Regions from separate parts of the Desulfothermus sp. genome, predicted to be linked through region 1. Evidence: riboswitches for the same ligand, from Rfam matches in the RefSeq annotation. Region 1 holds a riboswitch; each other region holds the start of a gene.

The links. A riboswitch is a leader RNA that binds a small molecule or an ion and turns the genes downstream of it on or off. The one in region 1 is predicted to bind cobalamin.
Region 2: linked by a shared signal. The riboswitch ahead of ACY2V1_RS09710 (FecCD family ABC transporter permease) and the one ahead of ACY2V1_RS10770 (hypothetical protein) in region 1 are both predicted to bind cobalamin.
Region 3: linked by a shared signal. The riboswitch ahead of ACY2V1_RS07320 (ABC transporter substrate-binding protein) and the one ahead of ACY2V1_RS10770 (hypothetical protein) in region 1 are both predicted to bind cobalamin.
Region 4: linked by a shared signal. The riboswitch ahead of cbpB (peptide-modifying radical SAM enzyme CbpB) and the one ahead of ACY2V1_RS10770 (hypothetical protein) in region 1 are both predicted to bind cobalamin.

Annotation. Positions count from the first base shown of each region.
Region 1 covers NZ_JBMYBT010000146.1:111-4,974, reverse strand. Annotated here, with positions in the region: gene ACY2V1_RS10780 (ABC transporter substrate-binding protein) at 1-745, shown strand, start outside; gene ACY2V1_RS10775 (adenosylcobinamide amidohydrolase) at 849-2,825, shown strand; cobalamin riboswitch at 2,866-3,195, shown strand; gene ACY2V1_RS10770 (hypothetical protein) at 3,348-3,608, shown strand; partial or broken gene ACY2V1_RS10765 (TonB-dependent receptor plug domain-containing protein) at 3,632-4,864, shown strand, end outside.
Region 2 covers NZ_JBMYBT010000131.1:21,241-31,735, forward strand. Annotated here, with positions in the region: gene ACY2V1_RS09685 (iron-sulfur cluster assembly scaffold protein) at 1-432, shown strand, start outside; gene ACY2V1_RS09690 (P-loop NTPase) at 572-1,438, shown strand; gene ACY2V1_RS09695 (MBL fold metallo-hydrolase) at 1,556-2,407, shown strand; gene ACY2V1_RS09700 (FmdB family zinc ribbon protein) at 2,426-2,680, opposite strand; gene ACY2V1_RS09705 (damage-control phosphatase ARMT1 family protein) at 2,719-3,588, opposite strand; cobalamin riboswitch at 3,823-4,068, shown strand; gene ACY2V1_RS09710 (FecCD family ABC transporter permease) at 4,157-5,170, shown strand; gene ACY2V1_RS09715 (ABC transporter ATP-binding protein) at 5,173-5,964, shown strand; gene ACY2V1_RS09720 (ABC transporter substrate-binding protein) at 5,966-6,952, shown strand; gene cobI (precorrin-2 C(20)-methyltransferase) at 6,978-7,691, shown strand; gene ACY2V1_RS09730 (precorrin-8X methylmutase) at 7,740-8,372, shown strand; gene ACY2V1_RS09735 (hypothetical protein) at 8,517-9,413, shown strand; gene ACY2V1_RS09740 (cobalt-precorrin-5B (C(1))-methyltransferase) at 9,417-10,495, shown strand, end outside.
Region 3 covers NZ_JBMYBT010000095.1:645-6,970, reverse strand. Annotated here, with positions in the region: partial or broken gene ACY2V1_RS07345 (cobaltochelatase subunit CobN) at 1-620, opposite strand, end outside; gene ACY2V1_RS07340 (radical SAM protein) at 607-1,608, opposite strand; gene ACY2V1_RS07335 (ABC transporter ATP-binding protein) at 1,574-2,806, opposite strand; gene ACY2V1_RS07330 (FecCD family ABC transporter permease) at 2,803-3,822, opposite strand; gene ACY2V1_RS07325 (substrate-binding domain-containing protein) at 3,829-4,122, opposite strand; gene ACY2V1_RS07320 (ABC transporter substrate-binding protein) at 4,123-4,890, opposite strand; cobalamin riboswitch at 5,165-5,478, opposite strand; partial or broken gene ACY2V1_RS07315 (M48 family metallopeptidase) at 5,615-6,326, opposite strand, start outside.
Region 4 covers NZ_JBMYBT010000045.1:2,299-12,793, forward strand. Annotated here, with positions in the region: gene ACY2V1_RS03330 (PD-(D/E)XK nuclease family protein) at 1-2,466, opposite strand, end outside; gene ACY2V1_RS03335 (hypothetical protein) at 2,454-2,984, opposite strand; gene ACY2V1_RS03340 (UvrD-helicase domain-containing protein) at 2,994-5,519, opposite strand; gene ACY2V1_RS03345 (hypothetical protein) at 5,573-6,274, opposite strand; tRNA gene ACY2V1_RS03350 (tRNA-Asn) at 6,383-6,458, opposite strand; gene cbpB (peptide-modifying radical SAM enzyme CbpB) at 6,648-8,018, opposite strand; cobalamin riboswitch at 8,266-8,492, opposite strand; gene feoB (ferrous iron transport protein B) at 8,514-10,495, opposite strand, start outside.

The DNA.
Region 1 (4,864 bases):
TGAAATAGGTGCAGGAGACAGGGTAGTAGGTGTCACTCAATTTTGCAATTATCCAGAACAAGTAAAACGCTTGCCAAAGGTGGGATCTTATATATCTCCAAGTATTGAGAAGATACTTGCACTTAAACCAGATTTGTGTATTGCCACTAAAGACGGCAATCCAAAACACATTGTATTTAAACTTAAAGAAATTGGAATAAAGGTCTTTGTTGTTGATCCAAGAGATATTGAATCTCTGTTTTCCACAATGCTTGTTCTTGGGGAAATCGTTGGATGTGAGAAACAGGCCAAAGCAGTTGTGGAAAGGTTAAAGAAAGATGTGTTGTTAGTTCAAAAAAGAGCGTCATTGTATATCAATCCCCCAAAGGTATTCTTTCAAATAGGGGTGGATCCAATGGTTACAGTTGGTAAAAATACACTCATAGACAATTTAATAAAGGTAGCTGGGGGTGTAAATATATTTAAAAATCTTAAAGGGTATCCAAGAATCTCTGTTGAACAGGTCATAGGGTTAAATCCAGATATTATAATCATAACATCAATGGTTCATTCAGAACACAATTTAAATAACCTCAAACAATTCTGGGAAAAGTATAAAGAAATAAATGCAGTAAAATATTCAAATGTGTTTGTTGTAAATTCAGATTTTTTCAATCGTCCTTCACCTAGAGCAATTCAAGGACTAAAACTTCTGTCAATGATCTTTGAAAAGGCATTAAAAAAAATTGTCAATGAGAAAAATTGATAAAATAAAAATTTAAGAATTTGCAGCAAAATATATTTTAAAAGATATATACAAATGGGAGTATTGCTAAATTATGAATCTAAAAAAAATTTGGATTATATTTATGAGTTTATTTTTATATTCACCTCTTTCATATTGTTATCAAGTAAAATTTTTGGATGATGCTAAAAGATTCATAGAAATAAATAAAAAACCCCAAAAAGTTGTATCTCTTTCTCCATCTATTACTGAAATTTTGTATGAAATAGGTGAAAAAGAACATATTAAAGGGATAACATATTATGATGAATATGTAATAGAAGGAGCACATATAGTAGGTGGTTTTTTATATCCATCAACAAAGAGGATAAAAAAGATAAATCCTGATATAATTTTTTGTTCAAAAAGGCATAGAAAAATCATAAATGGATTTGAAAAAAATGGCGTTAAGATAATTGTTTTTGAACCAAAGGATATTCCTTCTTTATATAGGACAATCAAAATTTTATCAGATATATTTGAGAAAAAAGATAATGGACTTAGGCTAATTAAGAAGATTAAATATCAATTAGATCATATCCAAAAAAAATTGAGTCATATTAAGAAACAACAAAGATTACGGGTTATGAGAATAATGGGTAGGAATGTTTTAATGACTCCTACAGTAAATTCCTTTCAGACTCAACTCATCAAATTGGCAGGTGGCATTCCACCAAATTTTCAAGGACAAGGCTCTATTATTGAAGTCAGTAAAAGAGATTGGTTAAACTTTAATCCCCAGGTTGTGTATTTTTGTGGTGGAGACAAAAGATTAATAAATAAGATAAAAACACTACCAGGTTGGAGAGATGTATCAGCTATAAAAAATAATCGTATATATTCATATCCATGTGCTTTGACCTGTCGTCTTTCGGCCCATACGGGATATTTTGTATCGTGGCTGGCATCTGATATATATTCTAAAGAATTTTTGGATGATAGATATTGGGTAAATAAAGATAAAATAATATCAAAAAGGAAAATACCTATATCTCTTGGCTATATTAAAAGTGTGAATATCATAAAATCATCTATATTTGACTTTATAAATAAAACTATTCTAATAACCTTTGAAAAACCAATAAATATAATTTCAACCTTAGAAGGCCCCAGGTACAATATAATAAATGTCGGCAATCATTATACACCACCACCTTGTTGGAGAATTACTCATCACCTGGGATTAGAAAAATCCAGAAAAAGGATATATAATACTCTACAAATTAAAGAGGAAGATTCAAGTCTCTTGTTTACAGGCGCAGATATGGATAATCTGGCCATGATAAAAAAAGAATACAAAGATTTGGCAGTCTATGTGTTTGCAACTGCAGGGGTTAAGACCAATGCCATGAGAATGTCAAAAGATATGGGTTGCTATTATGAAATAGACCCAGGCACAATTAATATGATAATTATGACAAATGCAAAACTCACTCCTCGGGCCATGACCAGAGCTATAATCACTGCAACAGAGGCAAAAAGTGCTCTATTAAATGATCTTGATATAAGAAGTTCATACAATCCCAAAATATATCAGGCAACAGGCACGGGCACAGATAATATAATTATTGTTCAAGGAGATGGGAAATTTACTTTAGACAATGCAGGTGGTCATTCAAAACTTGGAGAATTAATTGCAAAGGCCGTATATGATGCGGTAAAAATTGCTATAAAAAAACAAAATAAACTGATAGAAGATCGATCTATTTTTAAAAAATTAAACGAAAGGGACATATCTATATTTGATATTGTCTACAATAGTGAACTTATACCAAAAAATAAAAAGGAATTTTTTGTTCAAAAATTAGAAGATCTTCTTTTAAAGAAAGAATATGCATCTATTATGCAGGAATTTTTAGTTCTGTCTGATGAATATGAAAAAGGCCATATAAAAGATATATCTGCTGTTTCTAAATTGGAACAACTTGTTTTAAGTTCTATATCAGGAAAGGAAAATATAGAAGTAAAAAGATTTGTTAATGATAATAATATCCCTAAGGTTTTAAAGATAGGACTAAATTCATTTTTAACAGCTGTAGAGGAGTCTGTAACTAACCAGTAAGCCAAAAAAGATAATTCTTGACTTTTGATTTGAGTTGGGTTTTATATAAAATCTACCAGGTGCCTATAATGGGCTTAAAAGGGAATCCGGTGAGAATCCGGAACCGGCCCGCGGCTGTGATAAGGGGACGAAAGCTGCAAAATGCCACTCTGGTTAAAACACCAGGGGAAGGCGCAGCTTGCTCCGTTGAATAATGCAACGGGGCCTTGACCTGTTGAATTTCCCAAAAGGGAACTATATTCAACAGGGCCTGCCCTGTTGAATAATAACAGGGTGAGTTCTGTTGAATCTCCTAAGAAAAGGGGTTATTCAACAGGGCAAGTAGGATGATCCTTAGAGTCAGAAGACCTGCCTGGAAAGAGCTTTTAAGTCTCTCGGAGCAAGGGGCTTAAAAACTATATATAGTTTTGGGGATAAAAACGGGAAATCCCTGAAATCCTGCTTGTATGAAGGATTTCAGGGATTTTTTTATTTGTATTTTAAACAATGAAAAATTTAAGTTTAAAAAAAGGAGGAAAGGTTATGAGGACAGGAGTTATTTGTTATGTTAGAACAGACACTGAAAATTTGGATCTAGAGCAGGTAAAAAAGGATCTAAAAAAAATTTTTAAAGATGCAGACTTAATAGAAATTGCCCATTCTCCAGGTAGTGAGGAAGATATAACTTATGGTTGGTGGGAAATGACAAGACGTGGGATGAAAAGGATACTCCTTAGATTTGTAGAAATTGGAAAGGACATGAAGATCAAATTCACTGGCAAAGAAATGAGACTTTGTGGCTAAAATATCAAGGAGGAAATCACAAAATGAAAAAGTATTTAGTAGTTTTCATCGGAATTTTAGCCTTTCTTGTTTCTCAAGATACCTTTGCATATGAAAACCAGACCTCGTTGGATACTATAGTGGTTACTGCAAGCAGGTACAAAGAATCTATAAAAGAAACACCCATGAACATCCAGGTAATTGGACCAGAAGAGATAGAAGCCTCCTCTGCAAGGGATTTAGGAGAGCTCCTTTCAGAAAAGGGCATAGGCACTATTAGACAATATCCTGGCACCTTAACATCTGTTGGAATTCGTGGTTTTAGAACAGAAACACACGGAAATGACCTCCTTGGACATGTACTTATCCTTTTAGATGGTAGACGTGCAGGAACAGGAAATGTGGCCAAGATCCTAACAAAAAACATTGAAAGAATAGAAATTATCAGAGGTCCTGGGGCAGTTCAATATGGATCTGCTGGTATTGGCGGTGTTATAAATGTAATAACAAAAAGGGGAAGAGGAAAACCCCATGCTTTTTTGGAAGGAACACTTGGAAGCTTCAATTATCAAGACGGGACCATAGGCTCTTTTGGTAAAATAAATAAATTTGACTACTCATTTTCTTATAGCCGAGGGAAAATGGACGACTATGATACAGCAGATAACACAAAATACAAAAATACAGGCTATGATAAAAAAGAGAATTACTCCTTTAACATTGGTTATGAGTTCTTACCTGGTAACAGGATTGGTGTAATCTATACCAAATTTGATGTGGATAGAGCAGGCAGTCCTTCTTATCTAAGTCAAAATGATTTAGATGATTATTCAGATAAATCTCTTAGTTCAGCGGATTTCATTTATGAGGGCACTACTTCATCACTTCCTCTATTTTGGAAGTTTAGATACTTTCAGGGAAAAGACAGAGATAGATGGGTAGATCCACTTATGAGTAATCCTGACGGCTGGGATGATGGAATCCCCACAACAAAAGAAACAACTCATAGGGGAGCACAAGGGCAGCTTACCCTGGATATGGAAAACTTTGTAATAACAGGCGGTTTTGACTGGGTGTATTACAGAATTGAATCAAGTCCATATCAACCCAGAGAAACCAAATATAAAAATCCAGCTGGATTTATTCTGGGAAAGATCAAACTCCTTGATAATAGATTTGTCATATCTGGTGGTGCTAGATATGACAAATTTAAAGTAGAAGTGGAAAAAGGGGAAGGACATGATAAAGACAAGACACATATATGCCCAACAATAGGG
Region 2 (10,495 bases), on a different contig from region 1:
GAGTTAGATGAATTTTGTCAAGGACTACAAATTGATATGGATAAAAAAGTAGAAGATATCTATGGGAAAAAAATAGCTGAGATATGGAAGAATTTAAAATATTTTAATGTATTAGAAAAAGGTGATGGTATTGGCAAACTTACTGGGAGTTGTGGAGATAGTGTGGAAATTTTAATAAAAGTAAAAAGCGGAAAGATAGATGAGATTTCATACTGGACAGACGGTTGTATCGCTACAGTAGTCTGTGGATCCCTTGTGTGCGATTTGGCCCATGGGAAACCACTGGAAGAGGCTGAAAAAATATCAGGAGAAGATGTTCTTATAGAACTTCCAAAATTGCCTGAAGATCATCATCATTGCGCATTTCTTGCGGCAAATACATTGCATGAGGCAATTGGGGATTATTATAGAAAAATGCAAAAGCAAAGATAATTTATCAATGGTTTAAAATTAAAGGTTTCAAAAAAAGTTAGAATGTGCTAATTTTTTTCTTTACAACGTTTTGTTATGAACTTAATATATTTTTGTCTGGTTTATTTAGAGTGATTACTAAAACAGGAGGTTTATGGGTATGAGTGAGAACAAGTGTGAAATGGAGAAAAAAGAGTGTGAGAGTTGTTCAAAAAAAGGTTCTTGTGAAGAGTATAAGGATGAAAAATTAAAACAAACACTTAGCAGGATTAAACATAAAATCGTAATACTTTCAGGAAAAGGTGGGGTTGGAAAGAGTTCAATAGCCACAAATATAGCTGTGGGATTATCTTTAAAGGGTAAAAAAGTAGGACTTATGGATGTTGATGTCCATGGCCCATCTATCCCACGTTTATTAAAATTGGATGGAGCAAGGCCTGAAGTTGGTGCAAATGGAATGTATCCAATTGCATGGTCTAAAAATTTATCAGTAATTTCCCTGGGATTTTTACTTCCTTCTAAGGAGGATTCTGTAATCTGGAGAGGTCCACTTAAGATGGGAGTAATAAAACAATTTATAGAGGATGTGGTGTGGGGATTTTTAGATTATCTTGTAGTGGATTGTCCCCCTGGCACTGGTGATGAGCCCCTCTCTGTTATGCAGCTTATGGGAAAAGAGGCCCGTGCAGTGATAGTGACTACTCCACAGGACGTGGCAGTTGATGATGTGAGGCGGTCAATTAATTTTTGTCGTCATACAGGGAATCCAATAATAGGTGTTGTTGAAAATATGAGTGGCTTTGTATGTCCCCATTGTGGTAAAGAGGTAGATATCTTTAAATCAGGAGGAGGGGAGGCCCTGGCAAAGGAGACAGGGGTCGAGTTTCTTGGAAAGATACCCCTGGATCCCAAGTTGGTAGAGGCTGGAGATAGCGGTGATGTATTTATTAAATATCATCAAGACTCACCAGCAGCCAAGGCCCTTTTAAAGATATTAGAGCCAATATTAAAATTGGATGAAAAATAGGGTTGTTAAAAATAATGGAAATTTGATAAGAAGGGACGAAAAGATTCGTCCCTTTTTTTGTTTTTTAACTATTAAATACGCATAAATATATGCGTTCTGGAAGGGGAGGTGTAAACTATGTCCACAAAAATTACAATATTATGTGAAAACACAGCAGGCGCTATGTTTGGGCTCATTGGTGAGCATGGTTTTTCTGCTTTAATTGAAAAGGACGGTGAAAAAATTTTGTTTGATACTGGTCAGGGTTTTACTTTAAAACACAACGCATCTATCTTAGGTGTTGATTTTAAAGAGATTAACAAGATAGTGATTTCTCATGGGCATTACGACCACACAAGTGGACTTGTAGATGCTTTATATCCCCCAAGGGGAGCAAAGGTATATCTTCACCCTGATTGTTTTGGTGCAAAATACGCAAAACTTAATACTCCAAAAGGATGTGACTATGTGTATATTGGGATTAAATTTAAGAAAGAAATATTAGAAGATTCTCTTAAAGCTGAATTTGTGTATCTAAAAGAATTTACAGAGATTTCAAAGGGAATTTATTATTCAGGTGAGGTACCAAAGGAAGAGAAATTTGCCATAAAAGACACACGTCTTGTTGTAAGAACAGATCATGGAGAATATATTGAAGATCCATTTAACGACGATATAAGCTTACTCATTGAAACAGACAAAGGCCCTGTTGTATTACTTGGATGTGCACACAGTGGAGTTGTAAATATTCTTAGATATTTATCAAAAAAAACAGGGCATAAAAAATTTTATGGAGTAATTGGCGGTACCCACCTTGGATTTTTCCCACCAGGAGAGGAATTAAACAATATTTTAGATGAGCTTGAGCGTTTTTCAGTTGAGCTTGTTGCAGTTTCACATTGCACAGGTCCTGTTGCCGCTTCCCACTGCTATATGAGGTTTAAAGAGAGATTTGAATTTGCAAATGTTGGGTGGTCCAAGGAGTTTTGATTTTTTGAATAGTTTTTTTCAGTGGCACTTTCCACAGGGCTCACTTCTACCACAACAGGTCTTCCCCGTAGTTTCGAATCTACATTCTTTCCCCTCTCTTTTATGGGAAGTAGAAGAGCTCGTTCCCTTTAAAATAAATCCCATCCCGCCGCTGATTAAGCGTTTGACTGTGCCTCCGCATTGGGGGCACTCATTTATTGGATTATCTGACATTGATTGTTTTATCTCAAATTTATATCCACAGTTTGTGCATTCATATTCATAAGTTGGCATAGAATTCCTCCTTTTTCCCTCTGAACTCCCTTATTTTTTTAATCATTTTTATCCTCTTTAATTGGTCGTGTCAATACACAAGAACCCACCTGAACATTGGCATGATTTGCAATAACATTACATTTTGCCTTAAATAAGAAAAAGATATTGTGTTCTACATTGCTTAAGCTTTCAAAATTGCCCTGACCCTTTGCAATAACTAAATCCGAATTCCAGAATTTATTTAAGAATTCTTCTTTGCAGTCTTCTAAAATAGTTCCTGGTGCATCTGATCCATTGTCTATAACATTGACAATTTTAGGTAAATTGCAAAATTCAGCATCATGGATAGTTGCATCATTTATAATAGGGCCACCTCTAACTACTAGCGTTATTTTTTCTGGGCCAATTTCTTCAATAAATATTTTATCAAATACTATTTCACCGGCATTATCTGCTAAATAAAGGATATTTTTTGAATTTTTTATTTCTTTTTTAAATAATTGAAAATCTCCAATAACTGGTTGTGATAATCCGTTGGCTATGGATTTTTCTACTTCTTGTTCTGTAATATTATTTTTTACTCCAAGGTCTATAATGTTTCCTGCCATGGCAAGCCTCATGGCAGTATTTATGGGATCTGGAGAGTCCTTTACCATTGATTTTAGTTTTGGATATATTTTTATTGCCAATTTATTATGCCTGATTTTTATCTCTTTGTATGGGTCTGGATTATTGGTTATTTTTCTGATTAATGAATGGATGTGTTTTGCAGTATATGGTGGTGGTTTTGACATATCTATTTTGCTTAAACTTAGAAGCGCTTCTCTCAATAATTGCTCTTGAAGTTTTTCGTCTGCTCCAGTTATTTTTCCTACGTCAAGACAATGACGAACAAAACATGGGATGCATTCCAAATAGGTCTTCATCTCTTTATCCCCTTTATTAAAATCTTGGGATTCTTTTTAAGAAAAGTTTTTATTTTTGACAACTAATTTATTGTAGGAGGCGAAATATTTCTCAGATATCAACAAATTTGTTAGGAAAACAACCATCCCTAGATGAAAAATATATAACTTGGGAACTTTTAAGTTTTGCTTGAAGATTTTCATTTTATCCATTAATACCTTGTTCAAATTTTAGTGCTCATGCTCTTTTTTAAATTATTTTATAACCATTCAGGTGCCTATTTGGGCTTAAAAGGGAATCCCGTGAAAATCGGGAACGAACCCATCGCTGTGATAGGGGGACGAAAGCTGCAAAGGCCACTGCCAAAGCACCTGGGTTTTAACCTTAGAACCTTGAACATAGAACTTAAAACCTAGAACTTTTTTAGGTGTTTGGTGGGAAGGCGCAGTGACTAGGATGATCCCTTGAGTCAGAAGACCTGCCTGAATGGGAACGGATCTTGTTGTTAAACGGCAAGAAATTTTTTGGACCTGGATGAAAATGGGACATCCTGGTTTGTCAAAAAAAAAGACAAACTGGGATTTTTTTATGAAAAAATTTTATTTTCAGCTTATTTTTGCATTTATTTTTCTTATTCTCACAGTAATTATATCTCTTGGTCTGGGATTTGTAAAGATCCCTTTTTTTGAAATTATAAAGATTATTTTATCTAAGTTAACTGGTATAACATACGATAATATTTCCAATATACATTCCTCTGTTGTCTGGGACGTTAGACTGCCCCGTATAATTTGTGCTGCTTTAGTTGGCGCATCCCTCTCTGTTTGTGGGGTTGTGTTTCAGGGCATCCTTTTAAATCCCTTAGCAGATCCATATACCCTGGGAATTTCTGCAGGTGCTGCCTTTGGAGCATCAGTTGCCTTGCTTTTTGGGTTCAACTTCTTGGGAATCTATAGTGTACCTTTTTTCGCATTTGTCTTTGGGCTTATAACCCTTCTTGTAGTTGTATATCTCTCTTCTACTTCCAGTGGTGGAATTTCATCAAACAATTTGATCTTATCAGGTGTTATTGTATCAGCGATTCTCTCTGCTGGTATTAGCTTTTGTAAATACCTGGCGCAGGAGAGGGTTTCAGTTATTGTGTTTTGGCTTTTAGGGAGTTTTGCATCATCTACCTGGACAAGCGCATTATTAATTGTAGGGTGTCTTATTATATCCTTTGGTGTATTTATATTTTATTTTAGAGAGCTTAATTTGCTTAGCCTTGGGGGAAAAACAGCTCTATCAATGGGTGTGGATCCAAATAGGGTGCGTATATTATTGCTTGTATTTGGTTCTCTTTTAACTGGTGTCTGCGTATCATTTTCTGGAATTATTGGATTTGTAGGCTTGCTTGTTCCCCATATGATGCGATCAGTGGTAGGTCCAAATCATTTAAAACTTTTGCCTATCTCCCTAATATGCGGGGCAATAATGCTCACTATGGCTGATACACTAACCAGGGCCGTTCTACCTACAGAAGTTCCAATAGGAGTGCTTACTGCCCTAATAGGTGGACCCTTTTTCTGTTATATATTTAGGAAAAAACAGGTAGGTTTTTAAAAGTGGTTAGTGAAATCCTAAAAATAGATCATGTTTCGTTTTCGTACCAAGATCTACTTGTTTTAAAGGACATTTCTTTTAAGTTTTATCCAGGTAAGTTTTATGGAATTTTAGGTCCAAATGGGAGTGGAAAATCCACATTACTCGATATATTGCTTGGTTTTAAAACTCCAGACAAAGGCAATGTGTTTTTATTTAAAAAACATATAAAAGAAATAAAAAAAACAGAAATTGGAAAGAAAATATCATATGTGCCGCAAAATTTTACTTTTAATTTCCCATTTAGTGTTGATGAAATTGTGACCATGGGTAGATATCCATATATTAAGAGATTTTCTTTCCCAACTCAAAAAGATTTTGAAATTGTAGAGCACGTGGAAAGGGAAGTAGATATATTTAAATTTAGAAATAGATTGATAACTGAATTAAGTGGAGGTGAAAGGCAAAGGGTTATGATAGCACGGGCATTAGCCCAGGATACACCAATTTTTCTATTAGACGAACCAACATCTAATCTGGATGTAAAGCACAGTTTAAGAATATTAAATAGTTTTAAGAAGAGGGTGATTAATAAAAATAGGACTGTAATATGCGTATTTCACAACATAAATGAGGCTTTATTTTTTTGTGATGAATTAATATTTTTAAAAAATGGTGAGATTATAATAGGTGGTCCTACAGGTGATATTATAAATGAAGATATCTTAAAAAAGATATTTGAAGTAGAGGTTATGCTTCGTTTTGAAAAAAAATTAAATTGTTATCAAGTAATATTTACAAATGGGAGGTATTAGTATGAGAAGAAAAAATAATGTAACAAAATTTTTAATAATCAATTTATTTTTATTTGTAGTTAGTTCAACATTGGTCTATGGATTTAAAATAAAAAATGATATGTTAACTGATGATGGAGGAAGGCATATAAAAATAACTAATCCATATAATAGAATAATTTCTCTATATCCAGCACATACTGAAAATCTTTGTGCATTACATGGTTATAAATATATAGTTGGTATATCTATAAGTGATACATATCCTCCATATATCTTAAAGAAACCAAAATTTTCTTATCATTTTGGGGTGGAGAGATTTTTAGTAGTTAAACCGGATTTAGTATTAATCAGACCAATGATAGAATTTGGATATCCCAATTTAATAAAAAAATTTAAAAAAGAAAATATAGCTGTTATTTCAATACAGCCCAATAATATATCTTCTCTATATAGCTATTGGATGGCATTAGGTTTAATTATTGGAAAGAGAGAAAATGCACAACAAATAATTGCAGACTTTAAAGATACTATAGAATTTTTTCATTCAATCAATAAAAAAATAAAACACAAAAAAATGGTTTTTTTTGAGTCTATACATAGGAAATTTAAGACATTTGCTCCAGATTCCATACCAATGTTTGTTTTGAAATCTGCTGGGGGAATAAATATAGCCCAGGACGCATATGAAGTAAGAAATTCAAATATAGCAGATTATGGTAAAGAAAAAATATTGTCTCATGCTAGTGAGATAGATGTGTTTTTGGCACAACGAGGTCGAATGAATAGGATAAGAATAAAGGATATAAAAAAAGAACCTGGTTTTAATATAATCAAGGCAGTGAAGAATAATGAGATACATCTTGTAGCTGAGGAAGTTACATCTAGACCTACTATTAGGCTCTTAATGGGGATATATGAGATAGGCCATATTTTATATCCAACTTATTATGATAATAGAGTTAAACAACGTATTCAAAATATACTTAAAAAATATTATCAAAAATAAGCTTAGTTTTGATGGAGAGGTCATTATGGAGAAAAGAGGGAAATTATACGGTATAGGTGTAGGCCCAGGAGACCCAGAGCTGATAACAGTGAAGGCTGTAAAAATTTTAAAACAGGTTGATATAGTATATTCTGCATCTTCAAGCAAGAATGATCATTCAATGGCTTTTGATATTGCATCCAGATACATTCCCAAAAAAACTAAATGTATTTTTTTGCCTTTTCCTATGGTCTTAGACAAAGAAGAAGCAGAGAAATACTGGCGCTCACATGCTGAAAGGGTCAAAGAAGATGTATATAATGGTAAGGATGTAGCTTTTTTGACAGTAGGAGATCCTTTAACATATTCCACATTTGGATATTTGTTGAGATGTTTTAAAGAGATTGCTCCAGATGTTGAAATAATAATAATTCCTGGTATTACATCTTATCAGGCGTCTGCAGCAGTGACTAAGACAGTACTTGCTGAGGGTGAGGAAGTGCTAACTGTAGTATCAGGGGTTAAAGGTGGTGATCATTTAAGAAGACTCTCAACTATATCTGACAATATTATTTTTTTAAAGGCCTATAAAAATATTAAAGATATATACGCTGCCTTAAAAGAGACAGGGAGGTTAAAATCTAGCGTAGCTGTTAAAAGATGTGGATTTGCTGACCAGGAAATTATACATAACATTGAAGAGCTATTAAATAAAAAGGCCTTATATTGGACATTGATAATTTCAAAAAAAGGTAAATAAGCTGCGATGGGATATTTTTTATTTTTTGCTTAATTATAGGAGTTAACTATGTTAAATATAATTCGTCCTGAAGAAATTGAAAAAAGGTCTTTTGAAATAATAGAAGAAGAGACAAAAAAGATTAAGGGTAGTATTCCATTTTCCAATGAAAAGTGGCAGATTGTAAGGAGGATCATCCATACCACCGCAGATTTTGATGTGTTAGACAACATAGTTTTTCATCCTGATGCAATAGAAATGGGAAAAAAGGCAATAAAAAATGGATGTATAATTGTCACAGATACAAATATGGCAAAAGCAGGAATTAGCAAGGCCAGGCTTAAAAGATTTAATGTAGAGGTTGAATGTTTTGTATCAGATGAAGATGTTGCCAAAGAGGCAAGGATTAGAAATTGCACAAGGTCTATGGTTGCTATTGAAAAGGCTGCAAAAGTTGGAAAGGATATTATTTTTGGAATTGGTAATGCCCCAACTGCTATATTTCATTTGATTGATTTAATGGGAAAAGGAGAGGTGAAACCAGCCCTTATCCTTGGAATGGTGGTTGGCTTTGTGGGTGCTGCTAAGTCAAAGGAAGAATTAATTTCTCGTTCAATCGCTCCATATATTGTACTCAAAGGCAGAAAAGGGGGATCACCAATTGTTGCTGCCACAATAAATGCACTTTTGGATTTGTGTTAAGTTGAATTTTTGTATAATAAAAAAAGGAATGGAACAATTAAGAGGACTTTAGAGATCTGAGCTTAATCTCTAATAAATATCTAGACTACGATGAAAAATAGAGAATTATTAAGAGGTTAAGTATATTTTATAGGGGGTGTGGAGATGGAAGAACTGGCTCTCAAACAAAAAGTTGGTATGCTTGAAGATGCTCTTATGCAGCTTGTATATCAATCAAGAATAACTGATATGAAGATAGGTCGATTGAGTGATGAGATGAAGGACTTCAAGGACGAGATGCTGGAATTTAAGAATGAGATGAAAGATTTCAAAGATGAGATGAAGGCCTTTAAGGATGAGATGAAGGAGTTTAAGGATGGAGTAGTTGTATTTCAAGATGAGATGAAGGCATTCAAGGACGAGATGCTAGAGTTTAAAAACGAGATGAAGGACTTCAAAGATGAAATGAAAGAATTTAAGGATGAAATGAAGGACTTCAAGGATGAAATGAAAGAATTCAAGGACGAGATGCTAGAGTTTAAAAACGAGATGAAGGACTTTAAAGACGAGATGAGAGAGTTTAAGATTGAAGTAAATGAAGACAGGAAGAGAATGAATAAACAGTGGGGAGAACTGGCAAATAAAATGGGAACTATTGTTGAGGATATAGTTGCTCCTGCTATTGGTCCTGTTGTTAGAAAATATTTTAATTGTGATCCAGAAGAGATAGCTATTAGGATAAAGAGAAAGAAAAATGGATTAAAAGATGAATTTGACGCTATATGTGTATGTAAAGATAGGGTGTTTTTATTTGAAGTAAAAAGTACACCACGTCCTGAATATGTTTTTGATTTTAAGAATAAAAAGAAGGAAAATTTTTTAAAGCTCTTTCCTGAACACAAAGACAAAGAACTAGTGTTAATTTTTGCATCTCTTCGTTTAGAAGAAGATATTTTAAATCTACTTACAAAACAGAAAATTCTTGGTATGGCATACAGAGAATGGGAATATATGGATATTTTAAATTTTTCTAATGTCTATGGTGAATGTTTTAGTAAATAAAAAATGGGAAAAAAAACAGGTCTAAGAATAGGTTATACAACAGGATCATGTGCTACTGCTGCTGCAATGGCGGCAGTTATGGCAATTTTAGGTGAGGAAAAAAGAGAAGTGGACATTCCAACTCCATCTGGAAAAAGATTAAGAATTCCCATTGTTAAGATTACTAAAGATGGAAATTTTGCCAGGGTATTGGTAAAAAAGGATGCAGGAGATGATCCTGATGTCACCCATGGAGCCCTTATTTGCGCAAAGGTATCAATACAACAACAAGATAATGAATCCATTGTTGAGATTTTCGGTGGAAAAGGGGTTGGAATTGTAACAAAGCCAGGTTTACCTGTTAAGATTGGTCATGCTGCCATAAATCCTGTTCCCAGAGAACAAATTAAAAATGGGGTGTTAGAGATATTAAATAGGTTCAAAATTAAGGCAAAGGTATGTGTAATAATTGAGGTGTTAGAAGGGGAAAAAATCGCCAAAAAGACTTTGAATCCAAGGCTTGGGATCATTGGAGGAGTTTCTATTTTAGGGACAAGGGGTACTGTTATCCCTTATTCTGCCGAGGCCTATAAAGAAACTATTTTTTTGGCAATGGATGTTGCAAAAACAATGGGACTGGATCACATAGCCCTTACAACTGGTGGCAGGAGCGAGCGGCTTTTAATGAATATTTTAAACTTTCTTCCAAAAGAGGCATTTATACAAATTGCAGATTTTTTTAAATTTTCTCTTAAATGTGCAAGCAAAAAGGGATTTAAGACCATTAGTTTTGGTGTTTTTCCTGGAAAATTAATTAAAATGGCACAAGGGTATGAATACACCCATGCAAGGGAAACAAAAATAGATTTTGATCTACTTTCAAAATGGGCAAAAGAAATCGGCTATTCAAAGGAAATATGTCTCGAGATAAAAAAAGCCAATACTGGCAGACATGTCATGGAAATAGTAGATACAGAAAAAGAAAAAAAAATGAAATTTATAGAATTTTTATGTAATAAGGCTGTTTTAGTGGCAAAGAATTTTTCTAGTTACAGATTGAAAATAATTTACCACGTGTTTGATTATACTGAAGATTTTATCAT
Region 3 (6,326 bases), on a different contig from region 1:
TTAAGTTCCTGGTTTAGCCAATATGCTTGATAAAACCATATTCCTATAGTTGGTTTTGATTTATCTATTTTTTGTTTTAAATATTCATCTAAAGATGAAACATAGACAATATCAGGATGATATATGCCTTCACTGGGTTCTTTTTTTGGAGGATCAAATTTATTATCAATATCAAAAACAATAGATTTTAAATAATTAAATAAATTTTTAAAATTATTAGGCCCACCAAATAAGATATATTTATAAACTGTATTCCAAATCTCTTGCATGAAAAAATCACTGTATTTAGACGCTAGATTAATAGATGATTCATCACCAGATACACCAAACATCAATATATATGGTAATTTATTTTTCTCCCTATATTTTTTTATTTCATTTATTATCAGGTCAAAATTAGGACAAGACTCTTTTCCACCATGAAGATTTATTATAACAAAGTGAGAGCTTTTTGCGTGTTCAATAAAATCTTCTGCATTTTTTTTATCTATTAATTGTGATTTTGCCCTAACTACAATTTCTATAGGTTCTTGTTTTTGTTTTATGCGTAAGTGAGCATTTGAAATTGAAGGAAATTCCATAGAAGTAGCAGAATAATATGTAATTTTAAGAAGTTTCATAATGAACTCCTTGTGCTTTTAAAACAGCAAAATAAAGTGAGCACACCAATTTTTTATTTTTTGAACCATTGTAAAAATTTCTACTTGGACAATCTCCTGGACAAAAACTAGATATTTTACATAATGAGCAGGATTTATCTTTATTGGTAAAATTATTAAACTCATACTTTGCTATTTTATAATTACTAATATGACCCAATAAAAACCTTTTATCTCCAGCAGTTTGAGCACAAGGATATAGACTTCCATCTGGAAAGATCCCAATAGATTCTCCTTGTTGGGCATGACAAAATACATATTTTTTATTTTTTCTATATCCAGATATCATGTCCTGTTCTCTAAAATGAAAATCTTTCGTTGCTTTGATTAAATTTATTATGCGCATAAAATCCATTATGCCTGAATATATCTCTAGTTTATCTGGAAATAAATAATCCTTATCAATAGCACGTCCTTTTTTTACAACCATATCAAGACCAATTCCTTCTATATTTTCAAGCAAATCAATAAGAAGAGCCAATTTTTTAAGTGAAGTCACATTAAGGGAAGTAAGGGTGGTTGTAATACGACATTTTATCCTATTCCTTTTTAAAAGCTCTATGCCTTTAATGGTATCTGTAAATTTACCCCTCAAGATATTATGAACCTCCCCTGGACCATCAAGACTTACTCCTACTTGGAGATCATATTTCTTAAATATCTTAACAATAGAGCTATCTAACAATGTAGCATTTGTCTGAATCCCAATAGTAGCCATAGGAAGATGTTTTTTTATATTTTTACATGTATATTCTATTAATTCAGGATATAGGGTAGGTTCACCACCTGTTATTTGTATATGTAGTGGTGCAGTTTTATTGGGTATTAAACTTAAACCTTTATCAATAATATCCTTTGCAATTACTAACCTTTCTTGATCTCCAATATAACAATAGATACAATTTAAATTACAATTAGTTGTTATTATAATTATTAAATATTTTATCATGTCTAACACCGTCCAATATAGAATCTAATTCATCTAAATTATTTAAATTGATTACATATTCTGAATTTGGATTTGTCTTAGTTTGATTAAATAAAATTACTTTCTTGTTAAAATTTATAGCTGAATTGATAATTTTTGATTTATTATACAGGGTATTAGAGTTTGGAATTGGATCAATAATCATTATTGAATCCTTTATTAATTCTTTACATTTAGATATTTTTTCATCTTTTATTGGTAAAAATGGAGTTTCATCAACACATATTGCATTCATTTGTTTTGCAATAAACCAGTCGATATCATTTTTATATAATATTCCTGTAGATATACAAAATCCTTTTCTTGATAAAACCCTATAAATTGGAGTTCCATATCCCATACCACCAAGTACAAATATCATTGGCTGGGATTTATTGTATTGTTGAGAGATCTCAATTGAGCCTAAAAGGGGATTAAACTTTACACCATTAAAATTGTATAGGCGAGATACATTTTCTTGTGTTAGGATTTGTTCAGGAGTTCCTTTGGCTATCATCTTGCCATCTTTTACCAAAATAACATAATCAGAGACCTTCATTGCCAGCTCAAGCTGGTGAAGGGAAGCTATTATTGTAATATTCTTTTTTGTACATAAATTTTTGAGTATGGAAATTATTTCCACCTTGTGTTTTAGATCTAAGTGTATTGTGGGCTCGTCCAGGATCATTATTTCGGGTTCTTGAGATAGTCCCCTGGCAATATATACCTTTTGTCGCTCTCCATCACTCAACATCTCCATTGGTTTTTCTTTTAAATAAAGAGCACCAACCAATTTAAGAGCATCTTCAACTATTTTTTTATCTCTTTTTGTAAGCTTTCCCAAAATATTTGTATGGGGATATCTTCCAAGTGCTACATAGGAAAATACATCAAAAAAAGGTGGATTAGATCTTTTTGTAAAGAGAACTGAAATGAGTTTTGCCATGTTTGAAATTTGTATTTTATTAAGAGGAGTGCTTTTTATAAAAATAGTTCCTTTAATTGGTTTTAATATCTTTGCCAGAGTTAATAATAGTGTAGTTTTGCCTGCACCATTAGGACCTAATATAGAGACAAATTTTCCCTTTAATACATCAAAATCTACGTTAGATAAGACCTTTTTATTCCCATATCCTATATCTAGATCAGAGACAGAGATAACCTTTTCTTTATTTTTCATATCTCCATTTTCCTCTTAGATACAAGAGCAATTATAATAGGTGCACCAAAAATAGCAGTTACAGCACTAATTGGCACTTCTACAGGTGAAAATATGTTTCTTGCAATTAAATCAGATACTCCTGTAACTATTCCTGCAAGCAAAAACACCCCTGGAACTAAAACCCTGTTATCAGAAGTAGAAAATATAAGCCTTCCCATATGGGGTATTGCAATGCCGATAAAAGCAACTGGTCCTGCCCCAGCAGTAACCAGTCCTGATAATGCGCAGGAAAAGAGAACTATTAAAAAACGGATCATCTTTACCCTAACTCCAAGGGATTTTGCATCAATATCCCCAAGTAATAATCCATTTAATGGCTTTGAAATAAGATAAGTACATATCAATATTATTAGCCCAACAAAGGTGAGTATCCTGATCTCTGACCATTTAAATCCTGAGAAACTTCCCATTTGCCATAGCACAAAACCCTTGATCCTTTCCTGTTCAGCAAATGCCATTAAAATACTGGTGATACTGTGGCATAGATAGCCTATCATCAGACCAATAATTAAAAGGGTGATGGGATTTTTTACTCTTGTTGCCACTATAAGCACTATAAACATTGTAATGTATGCACCAAAAAGGGCAGAGAGGGTGGTTAGATAAGGCGCAATTTGGGTAAAACCAAGTGCAATAGATGTTAGCATGACCAGGGCAACTACCAATGTGGCACCTGAAGAAATTCCCAGAATAAATGGACCAGCTAGGGGATTTCTGAAAAATATCTGTAAAAGTAGGCCTGATACCCCTAAAAAACCACCTCCTAACACTGCAGCAATGGTGCGTGGAATCCTTATATTCCAGAGAATAAAGCCGTCAGTTGAATAAGTGTCGTGAGAAAAAATCAAATAAAGGAGCCTTTTTTGAGTTATGGATACTGACCCTATTGAGAGAGATAGCCATATAAATACTATGAGAATAAAAGCACAACAAATAAAGATAACCCCCCTGGAAGACCTTTTAAAACCAACCATATTTTTTTATCCTTTATCAGGGAGTTTGGTAAAAAATTTCAGTCTATATCCTGGAAATTTTTCTGGATGAAGGATTGCTGCAATCTCTTTAATTATCTCATCCAGCCTATCCATTGACTGAGAGTAATTAGGCAGGGGTGAATAAACTGCCCCTTTTGTTAGGGGTTTTATATCTTTGATTAAAGGATTTATCTTGGCCAGTACTTCTTTAGAAGATGCACCTGTAATTGAAGTACGATAAGTGAACAATATATCTGCCTGTCTTCCGCTGGAGAGAAACCTCTCCAGAGATATCTCCATTCAGGAACTCCCCCTAATATCGCTAAAGAGATAGTCTCCACCTGCTATTTCAACAATTTGTGCAGACCAGGAATCACCTGGTTCAATTAACACTCTTTTTTCATAAATATCTCCCCATATTACCTTTGGCTTTGATGAAATATGTTTTAATTTTGTATTTATATCTTTTATAGTCTTCTTAACTTTCTTTACAAATTCCTCTGCTACCTCTTCTTTATTAAAGAATTGAGATAAAAATAACATAAATTTCATTCTCGTATTGAGATCCATTGCACTTTTAGTTGTTGTTACAATGCATTTAATACCCATTTCTTCTAATTTAGGTATATCTGCCAGATTCCAGGTAAACACTACTTCAGGACTTGCCTTTTTAATAAGCTCATAATCAACTGCATTGGATTCACCTACATATATAATAGATCCATTTTCAAGGCCATGTTTTACATAGTCTATTGTCCAGTAATCTTTTTTATGAGTAACTCCAACTAGAGTATTTAATACTTCAAGACCTCTAAGAAGGGAGACATTGTATCCTGAATATGCAATAACCCTTTTAACTGGGATATATATTATTTCATCTTTGGTGTATTGTTTTGGAGCTTTTATGCCTTTTGGCACTAAGACAAATTTTCTGCCAACACCATCTGTAATCTCTTTTACTCCGTTGGATAATTTTTTTATTGAAAATTCTCCAAAGGACTCAAATGTAGAAGAATGGCATGAAAATAAGAGAAATAAAATTAATAAACCCCATAAATATTTACTCATTGGCATAAATATCCTTATTAAATTGTTCTGGAAAACAAAAACAACTAATTACACCAGGATCACAATTATAGATAGAGCTATTAAATAAAAAACTTCTTTAAACAATAACTGGTATTAAATTAAAGGATAGAGTTGATGAGTCATTTTGTTCCTCCTTATGCAATTTATTTTTGCATACTAAGGAGGAAGCTTCAGGCGGGTTCTCAGGAAATGGGCTTTAGCTTAAGGCAAGTCACCCTTTCCGAGAACGAAGCAGTTAGCCTCGAAGCTTCGTCCTTTTTATTATCTCTAGGCCGGTCTTCCGACTTGAGGATCATCCTACTTGCCCTGTTGAATACTTAAGGAAATTCAACAGGACTCGCCCCGGTGAATAAAATTTTCTTTTTAGAATGTTCACCAGAGCGAGCTGGAGCCTTCCCCTTGGCACCTTTAACCGAGCTCCTTAATTTTTGAGGAGTCATGGTGAAAAGGTGTCAAGAGTGGCATATTCCAGCTTTCGTCCCCTCTCACGGCTGCGGGCCAGTGCCGGATTTTCACCGGCTTCCCGTTTCACCCTGAATACAGGGAACCTAGAGATATTTTGTTTTTTTCAAGGGAACTTATCTTTGGAATCTAACGTTGTCAATCATGTTTTTAAAAACCATAAAAATGGATTGCCTAATCCTACTTATACAGGTTTCATCTAAATATTCTGTCAGAAGCTCCGTGTCTAAGAGCAAAAGAGTTAATCTTTATAATGATCTTTTTTTTCTGGAATTAAAGGCTCTCCCCTTTTTATTTTTTGTTTAATTTCTTCAGCTGTTTTCTCAATAGCTAAAAACCGCTTTGCTGTAGATGGATGGGTGCTTCCTTTTAAGTTGATGGCTAAAGGATGAGTAGCAGCCATACGCCTCCATAACTGGGCAGCTCCTGAGACATCGTATCCTGCGCGAGCAGCATAATAACATCCCACATAATCTGCTTCAGCCTCAAACTCCTGGCTAAAGAGCAATTGTCCTGTTTGTGCTCCTATTCTTGTTACATTTACCCCTGTTAATTCACTTACAATAGCACCTAAAAGAGTTCCAATCGTTCTATTCACAGCTTGTTTCTGTATGTGTCCCATAGTATTATGGGCTAATTCATGGCCTATAATTAGAGCCAATTCATCATCAGAATCTAAGAACCTCATCATTCCTGAGAAAACAACCACGTGTTGACCATCTGCAAATGCATTCACTTGATCGCTATTTTTTAATATTATTGAATAATTACATATACACACTGGTTTAATTACAATGTTGAGGTTTTTGGTTTTACGTTCTATTGATAACACAATTTTTTCACCATGATTGTGTTTCAAAACTTGGCTTAAAATTTTTATTCCTTTTGTGCCTGGCAATAAATGTTGCTGGTTAACAGCATAAATTACATCTCCTGGTTTTAAACCCGCTTTT
Region 4 (10,495 bases), on a different contig from region 1:
TTTGTAATCCAAAATAAATATATAATCATCTCTTTTATCTATCCTATCTATTTTCCCTTTAAGTATGTACGTATTTTTATCCAACGCCAATTCTAGCTGCATCTCTTTTTCCAGAGCTATTATTTCTGTTTTCTCTGGTAAATTTTCAAGAAAATTTTTCAGCCTGTATTTTGCAGATACAACAAACATCTCTTTTTTAGATCTTGAAATCTTCTTAAAAATAGAATTTTCATTAAAAAGACATAAAAAGATATCAAATAACGAGTCAAAATTTAAATCCTTTTTAAGGATAATACCATTATTAGCCTTAATGTATTCTCTAAAAAACAACTCTAATGTTTTATGGACAATATTTCCTATCTCATTTGTTGGAATTTGATCAGTCTTCGGTGTGGTAGTTAATTTTAAGACATATTGGAACAAAAACTTTTTCGGACATTTAATATATGTATTTAACATTGTAGGACTGATAAAATTTAACATTGAAGATATATTTTTTTTAATATCCTCACTTTTTTCTAAAACAATATTATTTATTTCTGGAATGGTTATGTTCTCTTTAGATTTTTTCATCTCTACTGTGTAATCTTTTGTCTCAAAAACAGTATCAGAATCTTTTATTATCTTTTGTATGTGTTTTTCAAAGTCCCAAATCAATTTTTCTATAAATCTGGACCTGGTCTTTTTCCCTTCTAAACTTCCTGTTGATACTGTCTTATTTTGATATAGTAATGATACGTCAATTGAACTCTTAACAAGCCTCTCAAAATGATATGCATATATATTTTCTTCCTTTCCTCTGGTAGAAAACCCCATTACTTGACGTAGCTCTTGAGGCAAAAGGGGGGAGGGAGTTGGTACAGAAGGCAAAATACCCTCATTTGCGTCAATAATCATAAGATGATCAAATCCTAGATCTCGGCTCTCCAAAACACCCATTATCTGAATTCCCTTAATGGGCTCTCCTTCAAAAGGGACCTTGAGCGAAGTCATTATGTTTTTGGCTATAGAGTATAGCTCTGGAGTCTTCATGGTTACATTGGAAAAAATGGACCAAGAGAGGGAATCATTAATTGTACCCAGAAGATAAAATACAAATTCCTTTTCTATTGTTTCCAAACCTATTTCCAAGGATTCTACAAAATCAAGCAAGGAAATTAATGCCTCACCAAGTTCCTTTAAGGATTTACTACCTTCAAAAGGGGCTATAATATTGGAAAAAAAATCTTCTATAAATTTAACAAGCTCATAAGTATTTACTCCTGATTTTTCAATTTCTTCGGAAAACTCATAACACAAGGATATTGCCTCTTGTTTGGTAACAAAAGGATCTAAACGCTTTACTAAACAGCTAACAACCACCTGGAACTTATTAAATTCTCTGAAATAAGGTCCTCTAAGCAACTTTATAAACAGATTTGTTGGATATCCATATCTCTCATCCTTTTTTAAAATCATCTTAAACAGCAGATCTATTAAAACATAAATCCCACTTAACTGAAACGGATATCCCATTGTTATGTTTATCTCTAACTCGCTTGGTATATGAAACAAAATTGGAATTAAACTGCTGGGATTTGGGACAATAATGGCTACTTCATCAGGTCCTTTGACCTTTTCTTTTAAATCTAACAACTTATTTTTTACTTGTTTTAGCTCTGTGTGTAGGTCATGGGAATCAAAAAAGGTTATTTTTCTCCTTTCCCCGTCAGGCTCAACTTTGACAGGCTTTAGGTCACTGATATTCCAATCTCTTTGCCATTCTTTATATACGTTTGGCAAATCCTCATAATCTGCCTGCCAGTAAAAAACTCCATCTGCATCATAAAATTTTTTAAGTATCAGTGATTCTGCGTTGGTTAAGGCAAAAAAGCCTACAAAATAAAATTTTCCATTTATTTTTAGGTCATCTATTTTTGCAAGATAGCTCAACTTCTTTGAATGGGTTATCCATTTATTTTTTTCTAAATACTCATTATATTTTTTATAAATCTTGCCCACCCGCTCAAGTAACATGGCCCCAGTATCGCCCACTTTTTCAACAGGTGGATACAATACATCTTGAGGCTCTACCAACTCAGTATCAAATTCTCTAAAGATCTTTGATAACTCAAAGACCCAGAAAAAAAACTCTCCAAAGCCCTTGTGATATTTTTCAGGCAAAATATCCATGGCAGCTAAATAAGCTACATATGCCTGCTCCATCTCACTTAACGTTGTATAAGTTGCAGCTTCACCACCATACTCAAAAAAAAGTTCCTTTACCCAGTCCTCAAAACCAAACCATTTACCCAAAAAACATGGTTTATCAATATATTGGGATAAATAGTAATTAAAAAAATGAATTGATCTGTTATGGGTAAAAATTACATTGACATGAGATAACTCTTTATTTTCCATTGCAACTTCTTTTGCAACCACTTTTAAGAGTTTTGCATAAAATGGAACTATTTTTATTGTTCCCATCCTCTTGCTTCCACTACTTTGTTAGAAAATATATAAATCAGAAAACCTAAAACGGGCTTTTTAAACATTTTCTTTAAATAAAATATATATTCTCTTAATTGAGCTATATTTTTTTTGTAACCATCTTCTGAATATTCACTCTTAAATTCCAAGACATAAACCTTTTCCTTTGAGATTATCACTTTATCTGGCCTTATTGTTTTGTAGCTATTATTCAAAGGAATAATAATATCTCTTTCACTGAAGTTTTTAGCATCTTTAATAAACATTATGTTTTTTAATTTAGGGTGATCTACAATATTTTTTATTGGATTTATAAAATCTTTTTCAATGTTCCACTTATAAAATTTTTCTCCAAAATAAGAAATAGCCTTCAATGTAATTTCATCTAAATTTTTAATATCCTCCTTAGATTTTATTTTTGACATTATAAAATGGACAATTTCTCCTTTTTTGATATTATCAATATTATCTGATTCAGAGGAAATTTTTTTTATAATTATTTTTGGATAAAACATATATAACCTTTACTGTATATCTGTCACATTTAAATTTGCCTTTTGTATTAATTTTTCAATCCATTTTGAAAACAGAGAAGGCCCTGTTTTTTTATAATCTAATAAATACAAATAAATCCCTTTCTTGGCCCTGGTCAATGCAACATAAAAGAGATTTATAAGTTCCATTGCATTATATGCAATATCTTCATCCCTCATTTTTTTTACATCTGTTAAAAACAATTCTGCCTTTTTGCACAAAGATACCAATTCTGAATCTTTGACTACTATGCGACCCCTTTGATCTAGGTCCCAGTCTGTATAGGGGATATATACATAATCAAATTCAAGACCTTTGGCCTTATGGATGGTCATAACCTGCACTGCCATGCTATCTTCTGGCAAGCCAATCTGTGAATCAAGCCCTCCTGATTCCAAAAAATCAAGGTAATCTTCTAAACACAATCGCCCTTCTGTTTCCACTTCATAGGTAAGTTCTAAAAGCTTTTCCCAAAAGACCCTGTGGTCTTGCAATTCATTAGAATAAAATCTCTCTTCTAAGTTTAAGAGATTGGATATTATCATTAAAAGTTCATAACAAGATACATAAGTTACATATTTTTTTATCTCATCTAGCAATTCATCAATGGCTGCAATGAGTTTGGTGTATTTTTCTTTAAAATAAGTTGATATTAATTTATGTTCATTAATGTGTTTTTCTGGCAATATCCCTGAGACTAAGACTCCATATTGGGCAACAGTATCCAAAGGGTCTAAAATAAGACGCAAAAGGCAATAAATGCCGCGAATAAGTGTAGATGCCCACAAATTTAAGGAATTTTCTGTTATAACAGGGATATTTTTTTCAAGGAGCCATGAGGAGACTTCTTTGGCCTGTTCATTACTCCTAACTAATATTGCCAGTGTATCAAACCCATTTTTAGTGGAGATGCGATCCCATAATTCTTTTACACTATTTGTTAAATGTTTCTTTAAACCATTTTGGACATCTTCCCTCTCTCCCTTTAATCGCAATAGGTAAATAGAGGAATCTTCAAAAGCAGGGACCTTTGGGACCTGTTTTACGTCCTTGTAGTTATGAGAAAGAGACTGAGCAAATTGTTGCCTAACACTTTTATCTCTGTTTTTTCCAAGCACTGTCAAAGAAAACTCATCATATACCCAATCATAATCTGCTAAGGGCAAAAACATCTTACCAACAAAATCCACAATAGCAGGGTGGGATCTGTAGTTGTATGGAAGTGTACTTTCTTTAATACTATTTATATAAAATGTATTTTTTATATCATTAAATAAGGTCCAATCACCGCCCCTCCACCTATAAATTGCCTGTTTTACATCTCCAACAACAAAAACAGTGCCCCCTCTTGATATGGCTTCTTCCAAGAGGGGTAAGAGCCCTTCCCATTGCTCCCTGGATGTATCTTGAAACTCATCAAACAAAAAATATAATAATTTCTCTCCAAGATAGGCATAAATCAAAGGAAGACAACCCTGTTTAATTATCTGTTCTTTAATATGTTCTATCCATGTACTAAGGAGGGTCACTCTATTTTTTCTACAAACTTCATCCACATATCTAGTAAGCTCATTTAATGCGTAGGTATAGCCAACTGCTTGATAATAGGCAAATTTCCCTATTAAGCGACTAAATTCTTCAACACTCTTATTAAAATCTTCATATACCTTTTTAAACTTCTTTAAATCTTCTTTATCTACCTTGGGAAGTTCCTTCTTTTTAAAGAGATCTTTAAAATTATATTTCCAAAAGGCTTTATCTACTATTTCTTCCTCAGCCAGATCAACTCTTAATGACCTCAATTTTGATTTATTTAAATGAGGATTCAATTTTGCACACCACTTATAGAAATTATCATAGGTTTTTCTAACCTTTTCCCTTAATAAATAATATTTATCAATTTCTAATTCAACAGGTCTAATTCCTTTATAAGCATGTTTATATAGTTCTAAAAACCTCCTTTTTATTCCATTTTCTGGATAAAATCCCCTTTTTTGTTCTACATTTAAATAAGTAGTCAAGAGTTCTAGAAATTTATCATAATTATTTTCAATTAAATTTTTCAACATTAAATCAAATGATTCATCTATTATTTCATCTAGAGAAAACACCACGTCTAGTTCAGGACTCATATTTAATTCAAAACAAAACCCCTTAAATAGAGAAAATAAAAGAGAGTCTATTGTTTTAACATTAAAATCTGTGTAATTTTCAATTACAATATCCAGCCATTTAATTGCATCTTGTTTTTTTAGACCTGATATTCTAGTTAGCTCAATTCCAAAATCCGTACTAAGGGCAATATTTTTTAAAAAGTATAAAATCCTCTCTTTCATTTCATAGGCAGCTTTGTTGGTAAAGGTAATTGCTATTATTTTTCTTAAATGGAAGGGATTTGGGAAAGATAAATTTAACATCTTTAAAAAATTAATTGCCAGTTCAAAGGTCTTACCTGAACCTGCTGATGCCTTAATAATTGAAATTGATGGAATGGATTTTTCTTTTGTAAATTCCATAAGATAAAGACCAAAAATCTTTTAATTATATTGTAGAGACTGTCTCTTCGAAATTATATTGGGAATTGATAAGAAAAATAAAGGTCTATCCCTTTTTCCTTCACATATCTTTGAACTGGAGGGGAGGACTGGTAGGTAACTAAAACAGGAAAAATCTCTGTTCCTATAAAATCTTTTACTTTAGATATTGTCTTTAAAAAATTGTCAACATCTCTTTTTTTAAGCTGTGTCTTGCACTCTCCCACGACCCATATAGTATTCCCATTTCTTTTTGCCTTTCCTATAATATTTAGCTCTACGTATTTACCAGGTCCAATTTCTAGGTAATCCCTTTTTAGCGGAGAGATTAATTTTATATTTTTTTCTTTTTCAAGGAGTGGAGGCAGACCAACATATGCTCTATCTTCTAGTATATAGCCAACTGTATGGGCCAGACCACCAAGCTGTTCTCTTGTTTTGCGGTGTTCTCCTATAAGTTTTTTAAGCTCCTGTTCAGTTCTCTGTTGAGCTTCCGCTAGTTCATTTAATCTCTGTTCTGTCCTCTTTTGTGCCTCTGCTAGCTCATTTACCCTCTGCTCTGTCTTCTTTTGTGCCTCTGCTAGGTCAAAGACAATATCCTTTAGCTCATTAAATTCCTTTTTTGTAACAGATTCTTCCCTCTGCCGCTCTATCTCCTCTAAAACGGCAATAAGCACCTCCCTCGTAGAAGGCTCTACTTTTTCAAGTAATCTGATTACATTTGCACTATAAGGCATAAAGTTTTTATAACTTACTCTTTTTATTTTTGCAACTCTATTATAAAAAGAAAAGTACTGAAGGAGAGACAAAAAGTTTACGGGAAAGGTAAAATATCTACATTAAAATGGCTCCCCGGGGCGGACTTGAACCGCCAACATGGTGATTAACAGTCACCCGCTCTGCCGCTTGAGCTACCGGGGATCAATGCAACGGAAAGGGATTATATTTATTTCCTGTTATATGTCAAGGATTAATTTTTTGAATTATAACTATGTGATAACTATATGTATTTGTTATTCTTTTCCTAAAAACACACTAACAAATTTAATTCAGATATCACAGGGGAAATAGCTAGTTATAAATTTTTGCTTAGTGGTCCACAGCATATTTTTAAGCAAAGTTATAAGTACACTCAGTTTCTTCTTCCCAGCCATCCCAGATATAAGCGTTTTCCCTTCCCATGGCTATGATTTTAAAGGCATACCGAATTAACCCTTCATAGAAATTGCAAAATGGTGCAACTGTATTGAGATCTCCATTTAGCATGTACACCTCAGCTGGACATGGGGCGCCGCAGAAATGTCTAACAGCACACGACTTACAGGGCTCTATCTTTTCAACCATTCTACTGGTCACCATCTTGATCTGTTCTTTTTTTAGAATATCAGATAACGGCTCTTCATTAATATTTCCTGCCCTAAACTCTGGAATACCTATAAATTCACTGCATGGGAAGATATCTCCATTGGCAGCCAAAGCAAAGAAACATCTTCCACCACCACATGGAGATATATCGCACATAAGCCTTCTACCAGTTGGCCCCAGGATTCCCGCCATGATATTAGCAAAGTTAGCAACTACCAATTTCCTCCCATGGGACTCATAGAGCTCATATGTTAGATCTAAGGCTTCTATAATCTCTTTTAAAAACACCATATCATCTGGCTTAGAGAGCCTTCCGCCTTCCTGAGTGCAACGAACAGGATTTAGCATTATCACAGGAACCTCTAAATCATAATAAAATCTAACCAGATCCTTTAAAACTGACACATTGTGTTTTGTTACTGTAGTAATCACATTGTAAGCAGGATAATCTGAGAGTTTTTTTATAACTTCAACTACCTTTTTAAAACCACCTTTCCCTGTCCAGCTCTTCCTGGTTGCATTGGCTATTTCCTCCACAGGAGCATCTAAGGATATACCAAGACCCACCTGATTTTTCTTTATGAACTCTAAGTCCTCATCTGTAAGAAGGGTCCCATTGGTCTGAATACCAAAAAGAAAATCATCTTTATACCTGGATATTCCCTCAAAAACAGCATCTTTTACCATCATTGGCTCAGCACCATGGAATATCACCTGTGGTTTGGCATCATCTCCAAGCACATCTTTAAAAAAGATAAGAAGCTTCTCAAGACTGGCGCACACTTCTTTGGGACTCATGGAAATCCCATTTTTCCGTCTCTCCCTTGGAAGATAACAATAAGTGCAATCAAAATTACACCTGTCAGTGGGATTAAAATAAACAGCAGATGGTGGCAGCTTAAATCTAAGGAGCTCCATTTCTTCCTTGAACTCTTTTTCTTTTTTGAGAAAATCCTCTGTCAATTTTCCACTAAGAGCAGAAGGAAGCTCTGATGCATCCACTATTGCCCAAAATCCACTATCTCCCTCAACAACTGCAACCTTATCATCTACACCAATTTCCAAGACAGAAAACCTGGGACCAAAACCGGTATTTACATATGTTCTTTTATTCATGTTATATTTTACCTATTTCTTGGCCTTTGGGGTCAAAAGGATGTAGTGGGAAAGACCAGTATTTTTCCCTATTTTTTTGCACCTGCGACGATAAGATATTACATTTTTCTTCATACCTCATACCTCCTATTTTATTTTTTGCTGTGGACCACTAAGTAAAAATTCATATCTAATTTCCACCTGTAAATAAAAAAGGGACCCAGGAAAACAGCTATTGTTTCCCCGGGCCCCTTTACCATCAGGACACCGTGAATTCCATCTCCTAACAGGTCTTCTGGCTCTCGGATCATCAGTATGTCCCACGGCCTTCCCCCCAAAGTGGACATTGAGAGTGACCGGACCAGACACATTATACTATCTGGCCCCTAGGTGGAACAACCTCCCCGATTACAGCGGCGGGACCGCCACGGATTTTCACCGTGTTCCGAGATGTTAGGAGACATAATTCCTTTGTTTAGGAGATAAATAATAAAAATCCACTAAAAAGTCAACCTATTAAAAAAATCTAATTCCTAATTGATAAATTAATATAGACATAAAGAATGCAGTTAAGGTATTAAAAAACACACTAAAAATTGCCCATTTCCAATTGGATTCCTGGGCAATTGTAACAACAGAGACAAAACATGGGGCATAAATTAGCACAAATATCATGAAACTTAAGGCTTTTATTTTGTTCCAATCTGGATCATTGGCTATTCTCTCAGACAAAGACGATGAATTTTCCACATCCACTTCCCCTAATGAATATGCTGTTCCCAGAGTGGATACAATCACTTCCTTTGCAGCTATTCCACCTATTAGAGCTATATTACTCTTCCAATCAAAACCAGCCATCTTTGTGACGTCTTCTAAGAGAATCCCTAATCTTCCAGCAAACGAATGTGTAAGTGCTATCTTTTTTTTCTCAGCAATTAAGCTTTGAATTTTATCCTGAATTTGCTTTTCCTTAATTTTGTCATAATTGGTCTTTGATAGCTTAAGTTTTAAAGAATTTATTTTTTTATCTAAGGGGATAATTAAACTTTTTGGAGGAGTTGGATAGCTCATCCCTGCCCATATAATAATTGATATCAATAAAATAACAGTTCCAGCCTTTCTTAAATACTGCCAGACTCTCTCCCAGGTATGAATAACAAGACCCTTTAGAGTTGGAAGCCTGTAAGGTGGTAGCTCCATAACAAAAGGAGTGGATTCTCCTCGTATTACGCTTATTCTAAATAGCTTTGCTATAATAAGTGCCCACAACCAGGAAAAAATGGTCAAAAAAAACATAAGCTTATCGCCAGTTTTAGGAAAAAATGCGCTAGCAAGTAACAAGAATACTGGTACCTTTGCGCCACAAGAAAAAAACGGTGCTGTCAAAATAGTGGCTATTTTTTCTTTTGGCCCCCTCAATGTCCTGGTGGCCATAATACCTGGAACTGCACATCCACCTGGGATACCCCCTGAGATTATAAAAGGCATAACTGAATATCCATGGAGACCAAATATCCTTAACACACGATCCAGCATATACGCCATCCTCGCCATGTAACCACTGTCCTCTAAAAAGGCTAAGATGAAAAACATGATCATAATCAAAGGGACAAAACTCATAACCCCGCCTACCCCATCTATAATTCCTGAAATCACAAGGGATTTAAAAAAACCAGGAGGAAGATAGTTAGAGGCCAAGTTAGATAAAAATCCAAAAAAATCTTGAATCAAAGCAAGGGGGTATTCCCCAAACAAAAAAGTCATCTTAAACATTAGATATAAAATAACAACCATAATAAGCGGGCCAATAAATCTGTGTGTCAGAACCCTATCTATTTTATCTGAAATATCCAATCTATCTGGATCAAAACGGTATTTTATTACTCCTTTTAACAGGGAATGAATATAACCATATCTATAATCAGCAACTATTGCCTCTGGAACAGTATTTAAGGTCTTTTCACAATGAGTTGACACCTTATCAACTAGTGACTTTAATTTATTAGACACATCTAAATCCTGCGCATCACCTTGAGACAATATATCTTCATCTTCCTCTAAGTATTTTAAAGCTATCCATCTGGCTGGATATTTTTCAGTTAAAAACTTGTTCTCCTCTACAATGGTTGAAATCTCTTCAATCACGGGATCCAAGTCTGGTCCATATGAAATAGTAAGAGGCGTCCAATCCCTTTTCTCGATTGAACAATCAATCATCCTTTCAATTAACTTATCTTTACCTATACCCTTTTTTGCCACCATTGGCACCACAGGACACTTTAAAAGAGAAGACAATTTATCAATATCTATTTCCATCCCTTTCTTTTCCACCTCATCCATCATATTTAGAACTAAAAGTAAGGGTGCACCAAGTTCCATAAATTGCACAGCCAAATACATGTGTCTCTCTAAATTTGTAGCATCAATAACGTCCACCACCAAAGATGGTCGCTCATTTACAAGAAAATTTCTGGCAACTAACTCCTCTTGAGAATATG